4 regions of the Agathobaculum ammoniilyticum genome follow, and region 4 is predicted to be linked to each of the others. Evidence: predicted binding sites of a transcription regulator. Region 4 holds the regulator's gene; each other region holds the start of a gene.
The links. Region 4 encodes Rex, which represses fermentation and respiration genes when NADH is low (regulators of the CRP and FNR family bind a similar motif). Its sites were predicted from a motif close to ATTGTTAANNNNTTAACAAT; they were not measured.

Region 1: a site for Rex is predicted at 2,232-2,251, ahead of gap (type I glyceraldehyde-3-phosphate dehydrogenase). Genes of this name have one in related genera too.
Region 2: a site for Rex is predicted at 1,797-1,816, ahead of OCV66_RS05250 (butyryl-CoA:acetate CoA-transferase). Genes of this name have one in related genera too.
Region 3: a site for Rex is predicted at 1,914-1,933, ahead of OCV66_RS14360 (acetyl-CoA C-acetyltransferase). Genes of this name have one in related genera too.

Annotation. Positions count from the first base shown of each region.
Region 1 covers NZ_JAOQJE010000009.1:37,589-41,409, forward strand. The annotation lists gene OCV66_RS10480 (aminopeptidase) at 1-45, shown strand, start outside; gene OCV66_RS10485 (S-layer homology domain-containing protein) at 192-935, shown strand; gene OCV66_RS10490 (ATP-binding protein) at 1,003-2,085, opposite strand; gene gap (type I glyceraldehyde-3-phosphate dehydrogenase) at 2,341-3,369, shown strand; gene OCV66_RS10500 (DMT family transporter) at 3,431-3,821, shown strand, end outside.
Region 2 covers NZ_JAOQJE010000004.1:2,485-6,305, forward strand. The annotation lists gene OCV66_RS05240 (amino acid ABC transporter permease) at 1-664, opposite strand, end outside; gene OCV66_RS05245 (transporter substrate-binding domain-containing protein) at 743-1,594, opposite strand; gene OCV66_RS05250 (butyryl-CoA:acetate CoA-transferase) at 1,836-3,179, shown strand; gene OCV66_RS05255 (ECF transporter S component) at 3,331-3,821, shown strand, end outside.
Region 3 covers NZ_JAOQJE010000019.1:32,137-35,957, forward strand. The annotation lists gene OCV66_RS14355 (enoyl-CoA hydratase-related protein) at 1-532, opposite strand, end outside; gene OCV66_RS14360 (acetyl-CoA C-acetyltransferase) at 655-1,842, opposite strand; gene OCV66_RS14365 (acyl CoA:acetate/3-ketoacid CoA transferase) at 2,029-3,597, opposite strand; gene OCV66_RS14370 (hypothetical protein) at 3,645-3,821, opposite strand, start outside.
Region 4 covers NZ_JAOQJE010000024.1:136-3,956, reverse strand. The annotation lists gene OCV66_RS14915 (aconitate hydratase) at 1-921, shown strand, start outside; gene OCV66_RS14910 (isocitrate/isopropylmalate family dehydrogenase) at 1,019-2,176, shown strand; gene OCV66_RS14905 (redox-sensing transcriptional repressor Rex) at 2,208-2,846, shown strand; gene metA (homoserine O-acetyltransferase MetA) at 2,877-3,791, opposite strand.

The DNA of each region.
Region 1 (3,821 bases), on a different contig from region 4:
CTGTATATGGCCTACAAGGGCTTCGGGGCGTTCTATAAGGACTGAGACGGAAAACGCACAAGACGGCGGCCGGATACCGGCCGCCGTCTTTATTACACCTCTGTTACATTTTGCAGGCGGGCGCGGGACGCCGTGTTATAATAGGGAGCAGCTAAGGAAAATAACAGCTTCCAAAAGGAGGATTTATAAAAATGACATTCAAACAGGTGCTTTCGTTTTTTTTGACCGGCGCGACGGTGCTGTCCATGTCGGCCACCGCACTGGCGGCGGACACCGCGTCCGACGTGGCGGAGGATACGGGCGCCAATACGGTGGTGGATGGGCTGGAGACTGCCCTGCCGGCCGACGTGGCCGATACCGCGTGGTATGCGCCGGCGGTCCACTATGTGCTGGAGCAGGGACTGATGGATCTTGCCGCGCCGGTGGACGCGGGCTTCTGGCCGCTGCACGCGGTCAGCCGTCAGGCGGTTGCGGACGCGCTCTACCGTGATGCCAAAAACAGGGACGAAAAGCTGACAGCGGGCGCCGCGGGCATGGGCATCCGCGAGATGGCCGACTACGCGGATATCGGTCAGGACTACTATCTGGCGATGACTTTCTGCTTTGACGCAGGCATCCTCACCGGCGACGACGAGAAACGCCTGCGCCCTGGGAAAACGGTTTCCCGCGAGGAGTTCGCGGCGATGCTGACGCGCTACCTCGGCCTGCTGGAGGAGAACGGCCTGACCGAAACTGTGCCGGGCGACGGCATGGCCGTGCAGGAGTTCACCGACGCTTCGCAGATCTCGGATTGGGCGGCGGACAGCGTTGCGTTCTGCCTGAAGAATGGGCTGATGAACGGCAACACGGACGGTTCGTTCGCTCCGCAGGGCAATGTGCTTCGCGCGGAACTGGCGCAGGTTTTGAGAAACATCGCCTCGGATGCCGGCCGGTAAGACAACCCCAAAAGAAAAACCGCTGTATCCGGGTGGATACGGCGGTTTTTTGCCTGTGCCGAGGCAGTCAGTCAAAGATGGAAAACTCGATCTCTTCGAGCGAGTAGCCCTCCTCCAAAATCATCGGCGCGCGCAGGTTGTTATCCGCAAGCGCGGCCGGCAGGTGGGCGATGCTCATGTGCAGCTCGCTTCCGCCGCCCTCCCGCGGGGACAGGAGCAGGCTGCCGCCGTGGGCCTGCGCGATGCGCTGGATCAGGGGCAGACCGAGGCCGAGCGGCGCGCCGCAGCGCGCCAGGGAAAGGTAATCGTCCAGCGAAACCTGCCGCTCCCAGCCAGTCAGGAGCGCTTCAAACAGCTCCGCATCCAGGCCGGGGCCGCGATCCGCAACCGTGATGGTCGCAAAGCTGCTGTCGTCGGTCAGGGTAAGGACGATATCGCCGCCCGCGGGGGACGCGTGCAGCGCGTTGGACAGAAGGTTGTATAGAGCCTTTTGGATCAGCTGCGGCTCGATCAGCGCGTCGCAGAAATCGGGCGCGTGTACGGTGATGTTTTTGGTGCCGTGCGACGGGCCGTACAGCACCGCATTGGCCGCGGCCGTCTGGCAGAGAGCCACGAGGTCGGTGCGGTATAGGCGGAGCTGCTCGGTGAGAGGCGGGTCGTGCAGGAAATCGGAATGGGTTAGTATGCGGTGCATACGCAGGCATTGCTTGCGCAGCTCGGCCGCGAGAGCGGGATCCTGCACCTGTTCTGCGCAGGCGAAAAGCGTGCCGAGATACTGCGCGCTTTTTGCGTGCAGTACGCGCAGGCTCCCGTCGTAAGAGGAGCGGTTGTCGTGCAGGAACGCGAGCAGCGCGCCGCCGCGGTGCGGCAGCAGTTCCAGGCGGTATTCGGCGCCGTCCAGCTCCTCATAAACGGTGCGCGGTGCCTGCTGCACGATGCAGTCGCGCAGCGCGCCGGCGGAGGCGCCGCTCAAGAGCTGGTCGATGCGTTCGAGCGGGTGCAGGCCGGTCAGGCGCGCCGCGGCGTCGTTGCAGGCCTCAATATATAGCGTCGGTCCTACTGTGAGCAATGCTGCGTCGTGCAGCGCGGTACGGTTCAGCAGGGCGCGCAGAGCCGCGCTGTCAAGCTGAGAGAAAAATGTATCCGCCATCTCTATCCTCCGAATCGCTGATCTTTCTGTTTCTTTGTGGGTATAAGGCTGCTTACGGACTGCAATACTATATTTTGTATGATGCTTCTATTATACCACCAGACGGGACCGCTTTGCAAAGAAAAATGTACAAAAACCCAGAATATAATGACAAAAATTTCACAAATATTACACCTTGCGGCATATCGTCCAGATAGTGTATAATAAAGCCATCGACAAGAAGATAATTGTCAAAATTGAGGAGGAACACTGCAAATGGCTATTAAAGTAGGTATCAATGGCTTTGGCCGTATCGGCCGTATGGTTTTCCGCGCTGGTCTGAAGAACCCGAATATCGAATTCGTAGCGGTAAACGATCCGTTCATGACGCCGGACTACATGGCGTACATGCTCAAGTACGACACCATGCACGGCCGCTATGACGGTACCATTGAGTATGACGACAACTCCATCACCGTGGATGGCAAGAAGGTTCTTTTCCACGCTGAGATGGATCCCAAGAACATCCCGTGGGGTAAGGACGGCGTTGATTACGTTGTCGAGTCCACCGGCGTTTTCCTGACCAAGGAAAAGGCGCAGGCGCACATCGACGGCGGCGCGAAGAAGGTCATCATGTCCGCCCCGTCCAAGGACGACACCCCGATGTTCGTTATGGGCGTTAACCAGGACACCTACACCAAGGATATGACCTTTGTTTCCAACGCTTCCTGCACCACCAACTGCCTGGCGCCGATCGCCAAGGTTCTGGACGAGGCGTTCGGCATCACCGAGGGCCTGATGACCACCGTTCACTCCACCACCGGCACCCAGAAGACCGTTGACGGCCCCTCCAAGAAGGACTGGCGCGGCGGCCGTGCGGCTTCCGGCAACATCATCCCGTCCTCCACTGGCGCTGCCAAGGCGGTAGGCAAGGTTTACCCGAAGCTGAACGGCAAGCTGACCGGTATGTCCATGCGTGTTCCGACCTTGGACGTGTCCGTTGTTGACCTGACCTGCAATCTGGCTAAGCCGGCCACCTACGACGAGATCTGCGCGGCGATGAAGGCTGCTTCTGAGAAGCCGCTTTCCGAGGGCGGCCTGAAGGGCGTTCTGGGTTACACCGACGAGGACGTTGTTTCTTCCGACTTCCTGGGCGACGAGCGCACCTCCATCTTCGACAAGAAGGCTGGCATCGCGCTGACCGACACCTTCGTCAAGGTTGTTTCCTGGTACGACAACGAGTGGGGCTACTCCAACAAGCTGCTGATGCTCATCGAGCACATGGCTGAGGTTGACAACAAGTAAGTCAGTCCTGTAGCAACGTAAAACCAAAAGACCTCTTGTGATCTGCACAAGAGGTCTTTTTGTGAAAGGGGAAAACTGTGTGAAGCGGGATAAAATGCTGCGCGGCGTGCTGCTGACGCTGACGGGCGGTATCTTTTGGGGGCTTTCCGGCGCCTGCGGCCAGTTCCTGCTGCAGGCAAAGGGCGTACCGACCGGATGGCTGGTTTCGGTGCGCCTGTTGTCGGCCGGCGCGATCCTGCTGCTGCTATGCTTGCTGCGGGGCGAAAAGCAGGTGTTCCGCATCTGGAAGCAGGACACCGCCGGCATCCTGGTGTTTGGCGTGCTGGGCATGAGCATGTGCCAGTATACATATTTTTCCGCAATCACATACTCCAACGCGGGGACCGCCACCGTGCTGGAGTATCTTTCGCCGGTCCTGATCCTGGTGTACCTATCGGTCCGCAGCCGCCGCC
Region 2 (3,821 bases), on a different contig from region 4:
CGAGGAAGAAAAGGGCGGTGGAGAACAACGGCCAGATCAGGCCGCGGTTGATGAATTCCTTGCTCATCATGATGATCTCCTTGGTGGCGATGATGTTGGCCAGCGCGGTATCCTTGATAAGCGTCATGAATTCGTTGCCCATGGGCGGGATCACGCGCTTGACGACCTGCAGCAGCGTGATCTTGAAGAAAATCTGCCGTTTGGTCATGCCGAGCACCTGGCCGGCCTCATACTGGCCGCGCGGGATAGACTGGATACCGCCGCGGAAAATCTCGGAAAAATAGCAGGCGTAGTTGATTGCGAACGCGGCGCAGGTCGCGACCACGCGCCCGTCCGTACCCATGGCGTTCCACGGCTGGCCCCAGTGCAGCAGGCCGGGGCCATAGTAGATGAAGATGATCTGCAGCATGAGCGGCGTGCCGCGGACGATCCACACAAAGAACTTGATGAGAAGGGCGATCGGGCGCAGCCCGACCAGCATGGCGCCCCATTTGCCGGACGCAAGGCGGCTGCCGCGCAGGCAGCGGAACGGTTCCCACCTGTTCATGGCGCCGAACGCCACAAGCAGGCCGACGGGCAGCGCGACCAGCAGTGTGACCACAAAGATCGTGCAGTTGATTCCAAAGCTTTGGAACAGATTGGTGAAGATAACCGAGGGGTTCATAGGATTCCTCCAAACAAAACCAAGCGGGGCAGCAGTAAGCTGTCCCGTTCGGTGTAAAATTTGTGTAGGTAAATTTGTTTATTCTGCTAGGGAAAGGCCGTATTTTTCAGCCAGAGACTGCAGCGTACCGTCTTCATTCAGTGTAGCCATGATCTCATTGACCTTGTCGCACAGGTCACTTCCCTTGCGGAAGCCGATGCCATACTGCTCCTCATGGAATACGCCGCAGATGGTCAGGTCCGCGAAGTCGGTACCCTCGCCGATCATGTTTTCCGCCATGGTCTGGTCAAAAATTGCGGCGTCCGCCGTACCCGACTTGACCTCGAGCAGCGCGTCGGTCTGCTTGCTGACCGTGACCAGGTTGGACTGGCTGAGGTTCTCGTCCTCCTCTGCCACGCTTTGTGCGGCCGAGCCGGCCTCTACCGCCACCGTCTTGCCGACCAGATTGGCGTAATCCGCGTAAGTATCCTTGTTTTCTGTCTTGGTGACGACCACCTGGGTATTCTGTACATAGGGGTCGGAAACCGAAATATTCTGCTTGAGGTCCTCCGTGATGGTCATGCCGTTCCACAGGCAGTCCACCTCACCACTTTCCAGGCTGACCTGCTTGGTATCCCAAACGATCTCGATGAATTCCGGCTCCACGCCGAGCTTTTCACAGACCGCCTGCGCGAACTCGGTGTCAAAGCCGGTGAATTCGCCGGTCTGCTCGTCGGTATAGTTCATCGGCTCATAGACCGTGTAGCCGATTTTCAGCTTGCCGGCGTCTTCGATCTGCGCCAGGTCGCTGTCTGCGGCGGCGGTGTCGGACGGATTGGCCGCGTCGTCGCCGCTCGTGGTATCGGCGGAGCTGTCGCTGCCGCAGCCTGCCAGCAGAGAGGCGCTCATCGCGCCGGCGAGCAACAGCGCCAGAAGCTTTTTGGTTTTCATGGGAATGCCCTCCTAAATTCATTGCATAATTACGGTACTGTGAAAGTCATTTATCATTGTACCACTTTATTTGAGAAAATCAAGAAAAACTTTCTGGTCACTTTCTGGGTGAATGGTTGTAAGTGTTGTAAATGGCAACTCCTTGCTTGACCTGTACAGGGGGAATATAGTATTATATACAATAGATATAATAGATAACAAGATTGTTAAAGAATAAACAAAGACGGAGGTTTGGGCAATCATGGATTACGAAGCTCTTTATCAGCAGAAGCTGACCACGGCGGATGAGGCTGTCAAGGTGGTCAAATCGGGCGACTGGGTGGACTACGGCTGGTGTACCGGCACGGCCTGCGCGCTGGACAAGGCGCTCGCCGGACGGATGAGCGAGTTGGAGGATATCAACCTGCGCGGCGGCATCCTGATGTGGCAGCCCGCTATATTCCAGATTCCGGACGTAGAAAAGAAGATCACCTGGAACTCCTGGCACATGGGCGGCGTCGAGCGCAAGGCCTGCACCGCGGGCTTCGGCTTTTATAATGCGCTGCGCTATTCCGAGCTGCCGCGCTACTACCGGGAGAATGTCAAGCACGTCAACGTGGCGATGTTCCAGGTTGCGCCGATGGACAGCCACGGCTACTTCAGCTTCGGCCCGAACGCGTCCCACCTGAAGGCAGTGTGCGACGTGTCCGACGTTGTCATCGTCGAGGTCAATAAGAACATGCCGCGCTGCCTGGGCGGCTTTGAGGAAGCGGTCCACATCTCCGAGGTAGATATGGTCGTCGAGGGTGAGAACCCGCCGATCGCGGAGTTGGGCGCCGGCGGTGCGCCGACCGACGTTGACCGCGCGGTGGCCAAGCTGATCGTGGAGGAGATCCCGAATGGCGCCTGCCTGCAGCTGGGCATCGGCGGCATGCCGAATACGGTCGGTTCCATGATTGCGGAATCCGACCTGAAGGATCTCGGCGTACATACCGAGATGTATGTGGACGCGTTTGTCGACATCGCCATGGCGGGTAAGATCAACGGCCTGAGCAAGGGGATCGATCGGGGCAAGCAGGTGTATGCGTTCGGCGCTGGCACCAAAAAGCTCTATGACTATATCGACAACAATCCGGAATGCTACGCGGCTCCCGTATCCTATACCAACGACGCGCGCACCATCGCCCAGATCGACAACTTCATTTCGATCAACAACGCAGTGGATATCGACCTGTTCGGCCAGGTGAACGCGGAAACGGCCGGCACCAAGCAGATCTCCGGCGCGGGCGGCCAGCTCGACTTTGTGCTGGGCGCGTACCTGTCCAAGGGCGGCAAGAGCTTTATCTGCTGTTCGTCCACATTCAAGCAGAAGGATGGCTCGATCGCTTCCCGCATCCGCCCGACGCTGGCGGACGGTTCGGTCGTGACCGACGCGCGCCCGAACGTACACTGGTTCGTTACCGAGTACGGCAAGGTGTGTCTCAAGGGCCTGTCATCCTGGCAGCGCGCGGAGGCGCTGATCTCGGTCGCGCATCCCGACTTCCGCGAGCAGCTCATTCAGGACGCGGAAAAAATGCACATCTGGAAGCGTTCCAACAAGCGCTGAGACGGAAAGTACCAGGCGGCCTATCTGCGGATGGGCCGCTTTTCTGCATGCAGTCTGGCATTATGAAAAATGTTTGATCTGGCGCTTTGTAAAAGGCCATACAGGGAGTACAATAGTACCAACAAAGGAAAAACAGAGAGGGTGTCACAATATGAAAAGCAAAAAAACCAGAACGATCATCCTTGCTGCTCTGCTCGCGGCGCTGACGACGGTCGCAACCATGATTATCCGTATCCCGACGCCGACGCTCGGCTATATTCACTTGGGCGACGGGCTGGTGCTGCTCTGCGGCATCCTGTTGGGGCCGGGGCTGGGCGCGGTCGCGGCGGGCATCGGCTCGATGCTGGCCGACCTGTTCGGCGGTTATATGGCCTGGGTGCCGGGTACGTTCGCCATCAAGGCGCTGACCGCGCTGGCGGGCGGCTGGCTCTACCACCACATGGCCGGACGGGAGCGGATGAATATGCCGGTACGCGTGGCGCTGTGCGGTATTCCCGCGGAAATCGTGATGGTCGCGGGCTATTATGTGTATGAGGTCGGCATGGAGCTGGTCGCGGGGAGCGCGGCGGGCGCTGCGGTTGCGGCTGTACTGGCCGGCGTGCCGTTCAATATCGTGCAGGGGCTGGCCGGCGTGATCGTATG
Region 3 (3,821 bases), on a different contig from region 4:
GTGCGGTGTAGTTGCCGCGGGCGGTATAAATAAGCTCCTTGGCCTTGCCGAGGCCTACGATGCGGGCCAGACGCTGCGTGCCGCCGCAGCCCGGCGTGATGCCCAAGCCAACCTCCGGCTGGCCGAACAGCGCGTTATCGGATGCAAGGCGGATATCGCAGGACATCGCCAACTCGCAGCCGCCACCCAGGCAGAAGCCGTTGATTGCGGCAATGACCGGACGCTTGAAGTTCTCGATCTTCCAGCAAACACGGTTGCCGTTGTTGCCGAACTTCTTGCCTTCCTCAACGGACAGGGTGGACATTTCGGAAATGTCCGCGCCGGCCACGAAAGAGTTGACGGTCTTGCCCTTCTTGTTTACCATGGAGGAACCGGTCAGCACGACGCAGTATACGTCGTCCATTGCCGCAACTTCGTCGAACGCTTCCTCGAGCTGGCCGTACATATCGGTGGACAGCGCGTTCATGGCTTTCATGTGCTCGATCTTGACGACCGCTACATGGCCTTTCTTTTCAACTACTACATCAGTCATTGGTAAGACTTCCCTTCAAATTGATGTCGGAATCTTATATACGAGGTGCGCCGCGCACCTGCGCAATCGAATGCTTTGGAGATAGGGGGCCTGCAAAAAGCCCCCTATCATGCCGGTTTGATTTACTTGCAGAGCTCGTCGCGCTCAACAATGATCGCTTCGCCCATGCCGCCGCCGATGCACATGGTGGCAAGGCCGAGGGTGGAGTCGCGCTTGATCATTTCGTAGATCAGCGTGGTGGTGATACGGCAGCCTGCCGCGCCGATCGGGTGGCCCAGTGCGATCGCGCCGCCGTTGACATTGACCTTGTCCATATCAAAGCCCAGCTCGCGGTTGACCGCAGCGGCCTGCGCGGCAAACGCCTCGTTGGACTCGACAAGGTCGAGGTCGGCAACGGTCAGGCCGGCGCGCCCCAGCGCCTGGCGGGTGGACTCGATCGGGCCGACGCCCATGATGGACGGGTCGCAGCCGACAGAGCCGAACGAACGGATCTTGACGAGCGGCTTGAGGCCGTGCGCCTTCACATAATCCTCGGACGCGATAATCATCGCGGCACCGGCGTCGTTGATGCCGGAAGCGTTGCCCGCGGTGACGGTACCGTCCTTCTTGAACGCCGGACGCAGCTTGGCCAGTCCTTCCAGCGTGGTCTGCGGGCGGCAGTGCTCGTCGGTATCGAAAATAACGGTTTCCTTCTTCTTCTTGACCTCTACCGGAACGATCTCGTCCTTGAAGCGGCCGGAGGAAATCGCCTTGGCGGCCTTCATCTGGGACTCGTAGCCGATCTGGTCCTGCATCTCGCGGGTGATGCCATACTGCTCGGCAACGTTTTCCGCGGTGATGCCCATGTGGTACTGGTTAAAAATATCAAATACGCCGTCATGAACCATCATATCAACCAGCTTGACGTCGTTCATGCGCGCGCCCCAGCGCACGTTGTGGGAAACGTACGGTGCGCCGGACATGGACTCAACGCCGCCGACCAGCATGAGCTGATCCTCGCCGGAACGGATGATCTGGGAACCGAGCGAAATTGCGCGCATGGAGGACGCGCAGACCTTGTTGAGGGTCATGGCGGGGGTGGTGATCGGCAGGCCCGCGCCAATCAGGACCTGACGGGCAACGTTCTGGCCGCAGCCGCCCTGCAGCACCTGGCCGAACATTACTTCATCGATCGCTTCCTTGTCCACACCGGCGCGCTCGATCGCCGCATTGGCGGCAACAACGCCGAGCTGGGCTGCGGGTACGTCGCGGAGGGTGCCGCCGTAAGTACCGATCGCGGTACGGGCTGCGGAACAGATATAAACGTTCATTTGGCTGTTTCTCCTTTTCTTCTCTTACGCCGGTGATGCCGGCGCAGCGGTTTGTGACATCTCTTAACGAGTTCGTTAATATTTTATCAAATGTGCAGAAAAATGCAAGGGGTTTTTGTAAGGAATATGGCCCAAATCTTAAAATACCCATAACTTGCACAACACACACAAGGAATAAATCGGGAATTAATCGTTTGCCAGACCCATCAGTTCATCGCGGAAAATACGCGAGTCCATCAGCTTGATCGAACCGTCCGCCTGGCGGGCGATCTGGGGCGCGAATTCCATCTGATCGAGCACCTGGGTCTGCAGGTCGATGCCGGGCGCGATCTCGACCAGGGTAACGCCCTCCGGACGCAACTCGAACACGCAGCGCTCGGTAATGTACAGGACGGGCTGGTGTACCTCGTTGGCATAGTCGCCGGAGAACGTGATGTGCTCGACCGCATTGACGAACTTCTTCTTCGCGCCCTCCTGGGTGATGATCAGCTTGCCGTCGCGGCACTCGGTCTTGAGGCCCTTGGCGGTAAACGTGCCGCAGTAGACGACCTTTTTGGCGTTCTGGGTGATGTCGATGAATCCGCCCGCGCCGGCTAAGCGGGTGCCGAACTTGGACACGTTCAGATCGCCGTTGGGCGCGGTTTCAGCCAGGCCAAGGAACGCGACGTCCAGGCCGCCGCCCTGGTAGAAGTCAAACTGCACGTTGTGCGGGATGATGCACATTGCGTTGGCGGCCGCGCCGAACTGGGTGCCGCCATAGGGGACGCCCGCGATCGAGCCGGCCTCGACGGTCAGGGTCATCTTGTCCGAAATGCCCTCCTCGGCGGCGACGTTGGCAATCTTTTCCGGAGCGCCGGTACCAAGGTTGACGATCGCATCCGGCGGCAGCTCCATGGCCGCGCGGCGGGCGATGATTTTCTTGGCGTCCATCGGGATGGGCGGGATGGCGTCCACCGGAATGCGGAATTCGCCGGTCAGCGCGCCGTCATACGGCATGCCGAGGCACTGCATGTTTTCCTCCTCCGAGCCGACGACGACCGAATCCACATAAATACCCGGAATCGCCACCAGCTTCGGATCGAGCGAGCCGCCCTGCACGATCTTTTCGACCTGCACGATGACCTTGCCGCCCGAGTTCTTGCACGCCTGCGCCATCGCGGTCACGTCCAGCGGGCCGATCTCGCGGTGTACGGTGCAGTTGCCGTATTCGTCGCAGTAGGAAGCGCGCAGGAACACCACGTTGATCGGGAAGCCCTTATACAGCAGGCGCTCCTGCCCCTCGATGTTGACGACCTTGACCAGATCCTCCTTGGTCACATCGTTGAGCTTGCCGCCGCCGTTGCGCGGGTCGGCAAAGGTCTTGAGGCCGACGTGGGTGATCGTGCCAATGTTGTGCGCCGCGATATCGCGGTACATATGCGAAATAACGCCCTGCGGCAGGTTGTACGCCTCGATCTTGTTGGCCAGCGCCAGCTCTCCCAGACGGGGCGCGCGGTCCCAGTGGCCGCCAATGACGCGCTTTACCATGCCCTCGTGGCCGTAGTGGTCGCCGCCGGTGCCGTCGCGGTGGCCCTGGCCGGCCGCGAAGAACAGCGTCAGATTGTTCGGATGGCCGGTCTCCAGAAAGCGCTTTTCCAGCGCCTTGGACAGGGTTTCCGGACAGGCGCAGGAGACGAAGCCGCCGGTGGCGATCGTGTCGCCGTCCTGTACTTTCAGGGCGGCCTCTTCTGCAGAGATAATGCTTACTTTCTTCATGTTCTATCATCCTCCTCAGAGTAACGGGCGTGCGCAGCCCGTTTCATTTACGCGAGCAGCCGGATCTGCTCAGTGACCGACGGGATCTCGTCCGCCGACACCAGCAGGAAGCGGCGGTCGGCATCAATGTCCTCATACAGATAGGGACAGCCGGTGCAGCCGCGAATAATCAGCAATGCGTCGTAGTGGGTGCCATCCTCCGGATAGGAGAACTGTGCGACATC
Region 4 (3,821 bases):
CTCGCACAGAACGGTGCGCTGGCGGATATTATCGCGGCGGGCGCGCGCATCCTCGAGTGCGCCTGCGGTCCCTGCATCGGCATGGGACAGTCGCCGGAGTCCGCGGGTGTATCCCTGCGTACCTTCAACCGTAACTTTGAGGGCCGCTCGGGGACGCAGGACGCGCAGATTTATCTGGTATCGCCCGAGGTCGCGGCGGCGAGTGCGCTCGCGGGCGTGCTGACCGACCCGCGCACGCTGGGAGAAATGCCGGCGATTGAAATGCCGGAGCATTTCGTCATCAACGACAACATGATCGTAAGGCCCGCAGAAAATCCGGCCGAGGTCGAGGTTGTACGCGGCCCGAACATCAAGCCGTTCCCGCTGGGCAAGGCGCTGGAAGCGTCCTATACGGGCCGCGTCGTACTCAAGACCGAGGACAACATCACCACCGACCATATCCTGCCGGCGGGCGCGAAGCTGCTGCCCTACCGTTCGAACGTGCCATACTACTCGAATTACTGTTTTATCAATGTCGATCCGGAATTTCCGGCGCGCTGCAAGGAGCAGGGCGGCGGCGTCATCGTCGGCGGCGCCAACTACGGCCAGGGCTCGTCGCGCGAGCACGCGGCGCTCGTTCCGCTGTATCTGGGCGTCAAAGCCGTGCTGTGCAAGTCGTTCGCCCGTATCCATAAGGCCAATCTGGTCAACTCGGGCATCCTGCCGCTGACTTTCGCCGATCCGGCGGACTACGACGCGATCAACCTGCTGGATGAGATCGCGCTGCCGCATGTGCTGGAGGAAATCAAAAACGGCAGTCAGGTTACCGTGGTATGCGGCGACAGGACCTTCAAGGCGGACTGCGACGTTTCCGACCGTCAGCGCGGCGCGCTGCTCGCGGGCGGCACGCTCAACTATGCCAAGGAACAGGCGGCGCAATAAGGAAAAGAGGAGAGGGGCGCTTTCCCAGCCTCCTCTTTCTTGACAGGATGCAGAAAATTTGTTAAAATAATATCAATGGTATGAGGAGGACACCGTTATGTCGATCGACCAGTCCATTCTGGATAAATTTGAAGCAGTGGTAGAAAGCCAGCTTGCGCGCATCGCGGATATGAAAGCACAGGATGACTTTATTAACTATACAAAGCTTGACAAGCTCATCATCGGCGTGTGCGGCGGCGACGGTATCGGCCCGATGATCACCGGCATGGCGCAGCACGCGCTCGAGGCCCTGCTGGCCGACAAGGTCAAGGCGGGGAAAGTGGAGTTCCGTGTGATAGACGGGCTGACCATCGAGCGTCGCGCTGAGCTGGGCTGCGCCATCCCGCCCGATGTGATGGAGGAGCTCAAACAGTGCCATGTAATTCTCAAGGGGCCGACCACGACCCCGCGCAAGGGCGATCCGTGGCCGAATGTGGAATCCGCGAATGTGGCGATGCGCAAAGCGCTCGACCTGTTCGCCAACGTGCGTCCAGTCAAGGTGCCTGAGCTGGGGATCGACTGGACGTTCTATCGCGAAAACACCGAGGGCGGCTATGCGGTCGGCTCGCAGGGCGTGCAGATTGCGGACGATCTGTTCATCGACTTTACAGTGGCGACCTCGCAGGGCTGCGAGCGCATCGCGCGCCTGGCGTTTGATTACGCGCGCAAGACCGGCAAGAACCGCGTCTCCTGCGTGACCAAGGCCAATATCATCAAGACCACGGACGGCAAATTCCTCGACACCTGCCAGCGGGTCGCAAAGGAGTATCCGGAGGTCGAGTTTGACGACTGGTACATCGATATCATGACCGCGAAGCTTCTGGACGAAAAACGCCGCCGCGATTTCAAGGTGGTCGTGCTGCCCAACCTGTACGGCGATATCATCACCGACGAGGCGGCCGAGATTCAGGGCGGCGTAGGCACCGCGGGTTCGGCCAATATCGGCAAGCGCTACGCGATGTTCGAGGCCATCCACGGTTCCGCGCCGCGCATGGTGCAGGAGGGGCGCGCTCAGTACGCGGACCCGTCCTCCGTGCTGCGCGCCTCCGTGATGCTGCTCGAGCACATCGGTGAGATCGAACTGGCGAATAAGCTCGACCGTGCGCTCGATATCTGCATGTTTGAAGAGAAAAAGGTAGTGGTCAATGGGCGTGATACTGGTGCGACCGCGCAGGAATTCACGGATTATGTACTGGAAACGATTGCGAAGCTGTAATTTTGTGATGGGAAAGAGAGGATGAAAACCTGTGGAGCGCAAACAAGAGGTCTCCAAGGCGGTGGTGCAGCGTCTGCCGCGCTACTACCGCAATATTTGTGAGCTGAAAGCTGAGGGCGTACAGCGCATTTCCTCGCGCGCCCTGGCTGAGCGTATGGGGCTGACCGCTTCACAGATCCGGCAGGATTTCAACTGCTTTGGTGGATTTGGCCAGCAGGGATATGGATACAATGTAGATAAGCTGCAGGAGGAGTTGGGCGCTATTCTTGGGCTCCGCGCCGGCCGCACGGCGGTATTGATCGGTGCGGGCAACCTGGGACGGGCCTTGCTCAACAACTTCGATTTTTCGGCCAGCGGATTCAAGCTGCTGTGTGCGTTTGACGCGAATCAGGAGTTAGTGGGAAAAAAATTTGGCGGGCATGAGGTGCGCAGCAGCAGCACGCTGTTTGAATTTGTCGACCGGCGCAAGCCGGATGTTGCCGTCCTGACGATTCCGCGCACCCATGCGCCCGATTTGGCGCATGAGCTGGTCGATCATGGTATCCGCGGCCTGTGGAACTTCACGGGAGAGGACCTGCATCTGGAGGGGCTGGGCGTTCCGGTCGAGAATGTACACTTGTCTGACAGCCTGATGACGCTGTGCCATCTGGTCGGCATGGAAGAGGCATAAAAAAGAAGCGGCTTGAGGCCGCTTCTTTTTTTATATTTTATCGAGGGAGTAGGGTGTGGTTTGGTAAACGTAGTAATTGACCCAGTTGGTATAGAAAAGGTGGGCATGCGCTTTCCAGGTGACCAGAATATCGTCGCTGGGGTCGTCGTTCCTAAAATAGTGCAGGGGGATCTCGGGGTTCAGGCCCTTGGCGAGATCGCGTTCATATTCTTTCTTCAGGGTGTCCGGATCATATTCCCCGTGACCAAGCACGAAAATTTGCCGTCCGTTCATCGCCTCAACCAGATAAACGCCAGCCTCGTGAGATTCCGCCAACAGGCGCAGGCGGTCATCCTTGCGGATATCGGACGCATGTACCTCGGTGTGGCGTGAATGCGGGGCGCAGAATACGTCGTCGAAGCCCCGCAAAAGGGGCTCTTTCGGGAAAAGCACATGATGCTTGAAGATACCGGACATCTTCCGCGGCAAGGGATATTTGGGGATGCCGTAGTGGTGGTAAAGGCCTGCCTGCGCGCCCCAACAGATATACAACGTGGAATGTACATGGTTTTTCGTCCAGTCCATAATGCGGACCAGCTCATCCCAATACTCAACCTCTTCAAACGGCATGTTTTCGATGGGGGCGCCGGTGATGATAAAACCATCATACTTTTGATCGCGGATATCGTCAAATGTTTTGTAGAATGTGAGCAGATGGTCTTCGGGGGTGTTTTTCGAGTGATAGGTCTTCGTTTGAATCAGGTCGACCTCTATCTGGATCGGTGTGTTGGACAAGCAGCGCAGGATCTGGGTTTCAGTCACGATCTTGAGCGGCATCAGGTTGAGCAGCGCGATGCGCAGCGGGCGGATGTCCTGCGTTGTTGCACGGTGCTCGGTCATCACAAATATGTTTTCGCTCTCCAGAATCGCACGCGCGGGCAAACTGTCGGCTATTTTTATAGGCAAGCCAGTGACCTCCTTTATACCATTGGTTCC